3 regions of the Exiguobacterium sp. s91 genome follow, and region 2 is predicted to be linked to each of the others. Evidence: riboswitches for the same ligand, from Rfam matches in the RefSeq annotation. Region 2 holds a riboswitch; each other region holds the start of a gene.
What was found. A riboswitch is a leader RNA that binds a small molecule or an ion and turns the genes downstream of it on or off. The one in region 2 is predicted to bind thiamine pyrophosphate.

Region 1 (3,280 bases), on a different contig from region 2:
CTAAAAAAACTAATTTCTACCATTGTTTTAGGAGCATTACTTATAACAGGAACGCAACCGATCGCAGCAGCGACAATTAAAGAAAAAAAGGCTCAAAATGCTGCTGAACAACGTAAACTTGAAAAAGCGATCAAAAAACAAGAGGCTAAAATCTCAAAAGAGCAACGTCAAATCAATCAAATTGACGCAGCAATCAACGAAAAGATTTTCCAAGTCTCTGAAAAAAATAAACAAATCGAACAGTTGAACGTTCGAATCGATGAGTTAAAGGCAGACATCGTCCGTTATGAAGAAATGTTACAAAAACAGGAAGAACTACTCGGTGATCGCTTACGTGTTTTCCAAGAGAACGATGGAAACTCGATTAAATGGGAAGAAGTCATTTTTGGATCGAAGGATTTAGGTGATTTATTCAGCCGTGTCATGGCGGGAAAAAAAATCGCTGAGCAAGACGATAAAATGATTTCGGATTACATCGCAACGCAACAAAAATTAGCAGAAGCAAAACAAGCGCTCGTTGAGAAAAAAGCCGAGCAAATGCAGGAAAAGAAAGTATTGATTGAACAAAAGAAAGCGTTAAAGCTTCAAATGAAAGAACGTAGTGCTACGCTGAAGAAATTACGAAAAGGGAAGACGAAGTTCACGACAGAACTGTTAGACGCAAAAGAACTTCAAGCGACTCTCGAAGCGCAAGAACGTGCAATTGCGGCAGCGAAGGCAGCCGCTAAAGCAGCGGCTGAAAAAGCAGCAGCGGAGAAAGCAGCAGCTGAAAAAGCCGCTAAAGCGAATGCTCAAGTAGCAAAACAAGCAGGTAAGAGTTCGGAATCAACTGATTCTGTTGCCCCGCCCGTTGTTTCGAGTGGAGGGAAATTCGTTCGACCATCTTCTGGTGGAGTGTCGCAAGGATTCGGACCAGCAAGCGGAGTGAATGGTTATACGTTCCACAACGGTGTTGATTTCAGTGGTTCGGTCGGGTCTCCAATCGTCGCTGCAGCAGCTGGAACGGTCATTACAGCATCAGGTGGTGGACCTTACGGCAATCATGTCATGATTTCTCACTTCCTCGATGGGCAAGTGTACACGACCGTCTACGCACATATGAGTTCATTATCGGTTCGTGCAGGACAAACGGTCTCTCAAGGTCAGCAAGTCGGAACACTTGGTAGTACAGGGAATTCAACAGGACCACACTTACATTTCGAACTACATGTCGGAGGCTATCAATACAGTGCTTCTTCTCCTCTGAATGCAGTCAATCCATTGGCATATCTGTAATCAAAACGGGCTTCGGCTCGTTTTTTTTTCTTCTCTATGCTACAGTTAAGGCGAAACGAATACTTGAGCAACTAGGGGAGCTGGAGGAATCCGGCTGAGAGGAAAACCAATCTGTTTTCGACCCTATTACCTGAACTGGATAATACCAGCGTAGGAAAGTTGAGCCGAACGGATACCGGAATGCGTGTATAACGCTTTCGTATAGCGTCGACTGCTTTTTTACAGCGGTCGACGCTTTTTTTGTCGGTCACGACTCCCTTACATTGCTCGATGGGAAGGTGAAAAGAACATGAAACACGTACTGACGATTGCAGGATCCGACTCCGGTGGTGGAGCTGGGATTCAAGCAGATTTAAAAACATTTTCAGCTTTAGGCGTTTATGGAATGAGCGTCCTGACAGCCGTCACGGCGCAAAATACGTTGGGTGTTCAAGCGGTGGAAGAGTTATCCCCAGAAATCGTAGATGCCCAGTTAACGTCGATTTTTTCAGACATTCGTGTCGATGCGATCAAAATCGGAATGGTCTCGAATGCGCAGACGATTCGTGTCATTGCTACACATCTCCGCAAACAGACAGTTCCGATCATATTAGATCCCGTCATGGTCGCTAAAGGTGGTCATGCCCTATTGCGGACGGAGGCTGAACAAGCATTGATTTCAGAACTTCTACCACTTGCGACACTCGTCACACCGAATTTACCGGAAGCGGAGCGTTTAACAGGACGATCAGTGACCAATCTAGAGGAAATGCGATTGGCGATGCATCAATTGGCTACACAGACAGGTGCAGTATTACTAAAAGGTGGGCATCTCTCGGGAGCTGCGACGGATTTGTTGTTTGATGGGGAAGTGGAACACCGCTTCACATCGGAACGGTTAGACAATCAACATACTCATGGAACTGGTTGTACCTTATCTGCGGCGATTGCGGCGCGGATGGCGCTTGGAGAAGATTTAACAGATAGTGTAAGACAGGCAAAGAGCTATGTCACAGAGGCAATTCGTCATGGATTTGCCCTCGGACAAGGTATTGGACCGACACATCATTTTCATTCACTTTGGAGGGATACACATGTTTACGACCATTCTTGAACACAAACCACTCATTCACCATCTGACGAACACGGTGACAATCAACGACTGCGCAAACGTCACACTCGCTGTTGGAGCATCACCCGTCATGGCGGAAGACATTCGCGAAGTAGAAGAGATGGTTAGACTCGCGCAAGCACTTGTCTTAAACATTGGTACGATCGATGCAGACATGCAAGCAGCTCAACGACTTGCATCCCGTGAAGCGGGACGTTTGAATGTCCCAATCGTTCTTGATCCAGTTGGAGCAGGGGCAACGACATTACGTACTGCCTTCTCTAAAGAACTGATCGATCTCGGGTGTACGGTCATTAAAGGAAATGCTTCTGAAATCAAGACGTTACTGGGGGAAGATGGGCGAACTAAGGGAGTCGATGCTGCGGGAGATGCAATGATGGATCGAGAAAGTATTCGTGCATTCGCTCGCAAACACAAATCTGTCCTCGTCGTGACAGGTCCGAACGACTATATCACGGATGGAACGCGCGAAATGGAATTACATGTAGGAACACCTCGTCTAGGAGATATCACGGGTACTGGCTGTATGACGGCTTCCTTGATTGCGAGCTTCCTCGGTGCAGGATATACAGCGTTTGAGGCGGCTGTTCACGGAACATTCGTCATGGGAAAAGCAGGAGAACAAGCAGCCTCCGCGCAAGGTCTTGGTGATTTTAAACGAGAGTTGTTCAATGCCATCAGCCTCATGACGGTACAAGATCTTGTGGAGGTGACAGAACGTGTCAATTGATTACTCCATCTATGCAGTGACGGATCGTCGGTACCATCCTGGAGTCGCGATCGAGACGGTCGTTGAGGAAGCCATTTTAGGTGGTGCAACGATCGTGCAACTACGGGAAAAAACAGCGCAAGGAAAGGAATTCTTCGATCAGGCAGTTCGGTTGAAAGCACTCG
Region 2 (3,280 bases):
TACTTGCTGGAAAAACGAGCGTTCTCGCCGGACAATCCGGTGTCGGGAAAAGTTCATTGCTCAATGCACTGGAACCCTCTCTTGATTTAGAAACAAGTGCGATCTCGAAATCACTCGGACGCGGACGTCATACGACGCGCCACGTCACATTGATGCCGCTTGCCGAAGGATTGATTGCCGATACGCCAGGTTTCTCGAACCTCGATTTTCCGTATGATATGGAAATCGAGGATGTACGGTGGAGTTTCCCTGAATTCGTGGCTGTACAAGATGATTGCAAATACCGAGGTTGCTTGCATTTGAATGAACCCGGTTGTGCAGTCAAGGAAGCCGTCGAAGCCCAAGAAATCATGTCCTCTCGTTATGAGAACTATGGTATGTTTATAGACGAAATCAAGAATCGAGCCCGGAGGTATTGAAGATGATTAAAATTGCACCATCTATCTTATCAGCAGATTTTGCGAATCTCGAACGCGATGTTAAAGCAGTCGAAGCAGCAGGCGCGGACTATATCCATTTTGATGTCATGGACGGTCAGTTCGTACCGAACATCTCATTTGGATTACCTGTGCTTAGCAGCTTACGTCAAAAGACGGATATGATTCTCGATGTCCATTTGATGATCGACCAGCCAGAACGTTTCGTCGAGGATTTCGTCAAAGCAGGGGCGGACATCGTGACGTTCCACGTCGAAGCGACGAATCATGTCCATCGTGTCTTGCAACAAATCAAAGCAGCGGGCGCAAAGGCAGGAGTCGTCTTGAATCCCCATACGCCATTATCAACGATTGAACACGTCCTTGAGGATGTCGATATGGTTTTATTGATGACGGTCAATCCGGGCTTCGGTGGACAAGCCTTCATCGAGCGTGTCATGCCGAAACTCGCAGCACTTGCGCAAATGAAAGCAGATCGTGGTCTGACATTTGAAATCGAGATTGACGGTGGCGTCAATCCGGAAACGGCAAAGCTTTGCATCGATAACGGTGCGAACGTTCTCGTCGCAGGATCAGCAATCTACAATGCACCAGATTATGCGGAAGCGATCACTAGCATTCGTCAAGGGGCTGCCGTATAATAAGAACGAGAAAACGAAATATGATGACCGCAAGGGGTGTCGCTTGAAAAGCGGCTGAGAGGAGTCTTTTAGACTTTAACCCTTCGAACCTGTTCCGTTCAAACGGACGTAGGGATGTGGCGCACGCAGGCAGTACGGCGTTCGTCGTACTGCCTTTTTGCGTCCTCTCGTACAATGAAGGAGGAAAATAGCATGAAACGGTTACAAATGATGATGGAAATTGCCATCTTCGCCAGTCTCGGAGTCGTCTTTGATTTACTGATTCCATTCAAAATGCCACAAGGAGGCTCAATCAGCTTAGCGATGTTACCGATCTTCGTCATGGCATTTCGCCACGGTGTCGTCGGAGGGGTCGTCACGGGAGCGCTTGTCGGTACGATTCAATTGATGTTCGCTCCACAAGTCTTGACGATCGTTCAACCGATGCTTGACTATACGATTGCGTATGGTGTCGTCGGATTAAGTGGTCTGTTCGCGCGTCAAGTCAGACTAGCCGCGCGCAATGGACAAAAGAAAAGCTTGATGGCGTTCGTTCTCCTGGCGACGTTATTAGGCGCAGGACTCCGTTATATCTGTCATGTCATCAGTGGAATCGTCTTTTTTGCCGAGTATGCCGAAGGTCCAGTCGTACCGTATTCATTGATTTATAACGCGACATACATGGTACCGTCTTACGTTCTTTGTGGTGTCGTTGCGGGTCTTTTATTTACGACTGCGCCACGCTTACTCCGTTATTCGGCACGAGGCGTCTGAGATGCGGGCGATTCTCGTCTGTGCCGGTCCGCGAGAAGAAGCGCCGGATTTACGGACGTTTTGTCAGCCAGGTGATTTTATCGTCGGTGTCGACGGTGGTGTTCAGACGATTGAATCGTTTGGGCTGACATGCGACCTGACGATTGGTGATTTTGATTCGCTTGGTTATGTACCAGAAGGGGCAATCGTTCATCCGGCCGAGAAAGATGAAACGGATCTCGAACTGGCACTTCGTACAGTCTCAGAGAAGAAACAGTTTGAGGATACCTTCATTATCGGGGCGACAGGTGGGCGGCTCGACATGACCGTCCAAAATGTATATCTATTGAAGCGATACCCAGAGGCACGACTCGTGACGAAACGAGAAGAGGTACGATACTTGGCTGAGGGAACGTATGCAGTCGAAGCAGGGAGCTATCATTATCTTTCGTTCATTCCACTCGTACCATCTACTTTAAGCTTATCCGGAGTCAAATATCCACTTGATGCACATCCAGTACCGGTCGGAGGTTCCTTGACCGTCAGTAATGAATGGTGTGCGTCAGAAGCGAAGGTAGAGCTCCATCAAGGAGAACTATTGATGATGCGGACGCTTAAGGAATAGCACAATCATAGGAAAGAGGCCGTGGACAAATCCATGGCCTCTTTTTGTATGAAATTATTCTTCGAGTTGAGAAGGGGCGACACGGATGTCGCTTTGGGCGGATAGATGTTTTCCTTTGACGAAGAGATGATAACTTCCCCACATGACGAGGAAGAAAGGAACACCGATGTATAGAGCGATTCGTTGATCCGCTTGAAACGCAAGACTGACGAGGACGACGACGTTTAACGTCAGCGAAATCAGTGGTAACACCGGATAGAGTGGTGTCTTGAATTTCAGTTCGGATACATCGTGTCCGTTTCGGACGAACTGACGACGAAATGCGAGCTGCGAAGCAGAAATCGAAATCCAGCCGACTTGAGCGCCAAGTCCGGCTAAGGACAAGAGCCAAATGAAGACGGTATCCTCTGCGAAAAACGCGGTTAGGAGCGATAACATCGCAAACATCATCGTAAAGAGTAACGCGCGCATCGGCACACCACGTGCATTGACGTAAGATAATTTCTTTGAAATCATCCCTTCTTGCGCCATCGCCCATAACATCCGAGTCGCCGCATATAATCCGGAGTTTCCGACGGACAATAGTGCCGTCAAGACGACGATGTTCATCAAATCAGCAGCGTACGGAATACCGATCGCATCAAAGACCATGATGAACGGACTGCTGACTCCGCCAGCTGTTTCATACGGAATTAATGCACCAACGATCGTAATCGATAAGACGAAGAAGATGAACGTCCGCCAGACTGTATTGCGGATGGCTTTTGGAATCGATTTTTCGGGCGTGTCGGACTCCCCAGCCGCAACACCGATCAATTCCGTTCCTTGGAAGGCGAAGTTGACGG
Region 3 (3,280 bases), 1.0 Mb from region 2:
CGCATCCAGATTCTCTGGTGCTGTCGCCATCATTTGCTCCAACTGTTGCATCCGAGAACGGATCGCGAGGATGTCTTCAAACGCTGTCCAAAGGACGTCGAGTCCGGTCATCGTCTCACTATATACAGGAAGTTGTTCCAGATAGCCGATCGTCAAACCGCTCTTTTGATAGATGACACCACCGTCCGGTTGCTCAAGGCGAGCGAGCAAGCGGAGTAATGTCGTCTTGCCACTCCCGTTTCGTCCAATTAGACCGACACGGTCGTGTTCGTTTAAGAAGAGGGAAACATCCGTTAAGATCGTTTCGCCTCCGAATTGTTTGGTTAGGTGTTGAATGTCGCAAATCATCATAATCAATTGATCCTTTCGCGCGCATCAAAAAAAGGAGAGCGCAAATAGCACTCTCCATCACGTGTGAAAGATGCGCTTTGCTGTATTTTTCAATCATGAAGTTCTAAAAAAGGGCAGACGGGTGCCTTAGAACGCCATTCCATGAAAAATCGCGCGCAACAGATACAATTGTTCCATCAACCAGTGTTTGCACGCGGCAAAGTCCATCTTTTCACACCACCTTTCGTTTCAGATATCTCTAGTTTACTATTTTTTTGTCAGTTACGGAAGTCTGAATTATTTGAACACGCCAGCGATTGAACTGAAGAAGTCACTGAGTCCATCGAATAATTTAGCGAAGAAACCTTTCGTTTCTTCTGATGTTGCGAACGCGTGGATGTCTTGCCCCGCATTTTTCAAACCACTCTCGATTTGTCCCCAGTTGATGTTCGCTTGCTCCATTTGATTGAATAGATTCGTCAACCGGTCCATTTGTGCGTCAGACAACTGGATATTGTTGTTTTGAATGACTTGGACGATCAGGTTTTCGATCTCGACTTTGGTTTCCGGTTTTTGATTGGCGATCTCAGCCTTGATCTCATTCATTAAGTCAGCGACTTTATCCGTGCCGACCGTTTTTCCGACGTCTGATGTGACCGATAATTCTTGCTGTGCTAAATCCTTGCGTTCGTCACTTAACTTAATTCCAGTCTCAGCGGAAGTTTGATCGTACGCTTTCATGATTCCTGTCAGTGCCGATGTCCCGGTCACCTTGTAGGGAGAAGTGATCGTGATATCGGCATCTTTGACACCCGCTGTGACGAGAGCGTTGAGATACATATCCTTTGTCACCCATGTGATGTTCTCCGTCGAGACGGAAAGTCCATCACCTTTTTCCGTCAGTTCGATCTTAGCCGACGAATACATGTTGCCACCTTTTTGCGACTGTGGAATGTTTTTCCCGAGATATTTTTCTTCGTCAGCAGAAGTGGCGATGATCGGTGTGATGCCTTCCGGTGCATTGAGACGGGAAAGCACCCATGCTTTATCCTTTGCGCCGAGCGACTCCCCGAGTGTGACGATCGTCTTATCGACGACTTGTTCGGCAGATGCGGCTGTCGGGAGTAATAGAGCAGAAGCGATAACGGCTGACGCCATGATTTTTGTTGGTGTATGCATAATGAAATCCTCCAATTGTAAGTAACAGAATGAATTATAGTATCAGGTACTAAAGTTAGTGTACGAGAACGAAAGAAGTTCGGAATCGGTCTGTAGATGGAGACGGCATCCGTCTTCTGACACTCCATAGTATAGCGAAAAGAGGACAACTTGACTTCCATTTTCAGCATGCTATAGTGGATGGGAATCGAATAATGACCACTAGGGGAGTCGGTAGACCGACTGAGACGAACGAAGACGTTCGGACCCTTTGAACCTGATTAAGTTCGTACTTACGGAGGGAAGTGGCGTCAAGTCTTGTTCTTCTTGCGCCATGCCCGTGTGTTTCGGGGTGGTGTTTTTTCGTTTCATACTAAACGAGGAGGATGAGATCATGACATTCACACAAGAAATCAAACAAGCGGCACAAGCGTATTGGGATAGTAGTTTTACGCACCCATTTGTACAAGGAATCGGGGAGGGGACGTTACCGCTCTCGAAATTTCGGCATTACGTCATGCAGGATGCCTATTACTTAAAACACTTTGCGAAGATTCAAGCGAAGGCAGCGTCAAAAGCAGACGACTTCGCGACGATCGCGACACTTGCCGAGCATGCTACTTCGACTTACGAGGCAGAGTTGAGCTTACATCAATCATTTTTTGAGCCGCTCGGTATTACGGAAGCAGATCTTGAAGCATTTGAACCGGCACCGACAGCATATGCGTATGTCTCCCACATGCATCATGCGAGTGAAGGAACGCTCGGTGAGACGATTGCTGCCATCTTGCCATGTTACTGGTTGTATTATGAAGTCGGACAGCAATTACTGACGTGTACTCCGGAAGAAAAAATCTATCAGCAATGGATCGACACGTACAGCTCGGAATGGTTTGAAAAGGTCGTCTTTGAACAGATTGCACGGCTTGATGCGCTGGCGGAACAAGCGAGCCCGATGGAACGCGAGCGGATGAAACGTCATTTCGTGACAAGTTGTTACTATGAGTTACTCTTCTGGCACATGGGGTGGACGGAAGAGACGTTTGCGTCAGTTTACGAAACGATTCCAGCACGAGCGGTATCTTCTTGAATCAATAAATGGTAGAATTAGGAATACCATTTAGTGAAAGTAGGGATTGGAATGGAAATCATCGTGATCGCACTTGTGATTCTCGCGGCATATGTCGTGCAACAGGTGCTCGGAAAAGTAAAAGTGAGATTTGTTGGGTACATCATTCCCATCTTGATGGCGGTGTACGGAACATATGCTACGATTCAGAATTTTCAGGTGTTGCTTCAGTTCGGTTTTACAACGGGGAGAACTATCGCGACTGTCCTGGTCGTCGTCCTCTACGCTTCGTTGACTTATTCACTTCATCGTGTCTACGAGCGTGCGAAAGCAGAAGCCGAATCTGCATATCCATCATTAAAAGACCGAGGCATCCTTTAAGGAGCTTCGGTCTTTTGTGTATCATGTCCTCATTTTTTCCAGTTTTTAAAGCCGTCACCGAATTTAAGATGCAGTTGATCGGTAAAGACACCGTTCTGAAAGACCGGCACATCAACCGGTAAAGTGCCTTGCGGTTTGAACGTTCCGAAGATCGCTCGGATACCTGCAGGCAGGTTCGGTCCCGCTGATTTTAGATTGCCTGCTTCGGAGTCTGGACCGTTCGGGTCACCTTTGAAGCCATAGACGAGGACGTGTGCCGGTGCGTCCGGTTGTACGGCGACATCGTATGGGTTACGGAGACTGAGCAGGACGGATGGTGTATCCGTTTGTTTCGCATAGCGG

Region 1: another riboswitch for thiamine pyrophosphate. It lies ahead of thiD (bifunctional hydroxymethylpyrimidine kinase/phosphomethylpyrimidine kinase); the one in region 2 lies ahead of thiT (energy-coupled thiamine transporter ThiT).
Region 3: another riboswitch for thiamine pyrophosphate. It lies ahead of tenA (thiaminase II); the one in region 2 lies ahead of thiT (energy-coupled thiamine transporter ThiT).

Annotation. Positions count from the first base shown of each region.
Region 1 is NZ_JACSMZ010000004.1:118,700-121,979, reverse strand. It holds gene KNQ06_RS15085 (murein hydrolase activator EnvC family protein) at 1-1,275, shown strand, start outside; TPP riboswitch at 1,339-1,449, shown strand; gene thiD (bifunctional hydroxymethylpyrimidine kinase/phosphomethylpyrimidine kinase) at 1,565-2,368, shown strand; gene thiM (hydroxyethylthiazole kinase) at 2,349-3,116, shown strand; gene thiE (thiamine phosphate synthase) at 3,106-3,280, shown strand, end outside.
Region 2 is NZ_JACSMZ010000001.1:879,442-882,721, forward strand. It holds gene rsgA (ribosome small subunit-dependent GTPase A) at 1-419, shown strand, start outside; gene rpe (ribulose-phosphate 3-epimerase) at 422-1,078, shown strand; TPP riboswitch at 1,101-1,210, shown strand; gene thiT (energy-coupled thiamine transporter ThiT) at 1,271-1,831, shown strand; gene KNQ06_RS04355 (thiamine diphosphokinase) at 1,833-2,435, shown strand; gene KNQ06_RS04360 (amino acid permease) at 2,490-3,280, opposite strand, start outside.
Region 3 is NZ_JACSMZ010000001.1:1,925,082-1,928,361, reverse strand. It holds gene abc-f (ribosomal protection-like ABC-F family protein) at 1-351, opposite strand, end outside; gene KNQ06_RS10050 (DUF1002 domain-containing protein) at 628-1,509, opposite strand; TPP riboswitch at 1,703-1,809, shown strand; gene tenA (thiaminase II) at 1,883-2,578, shown strand; gene KNQ06_RS10040 (hypothetical protein) at 2,630-2,938, shown strand; gene KNQ06_RS10035 (glycoside hydrolase family 3 protein) at 2,968-3,280, opposite strand, start outside.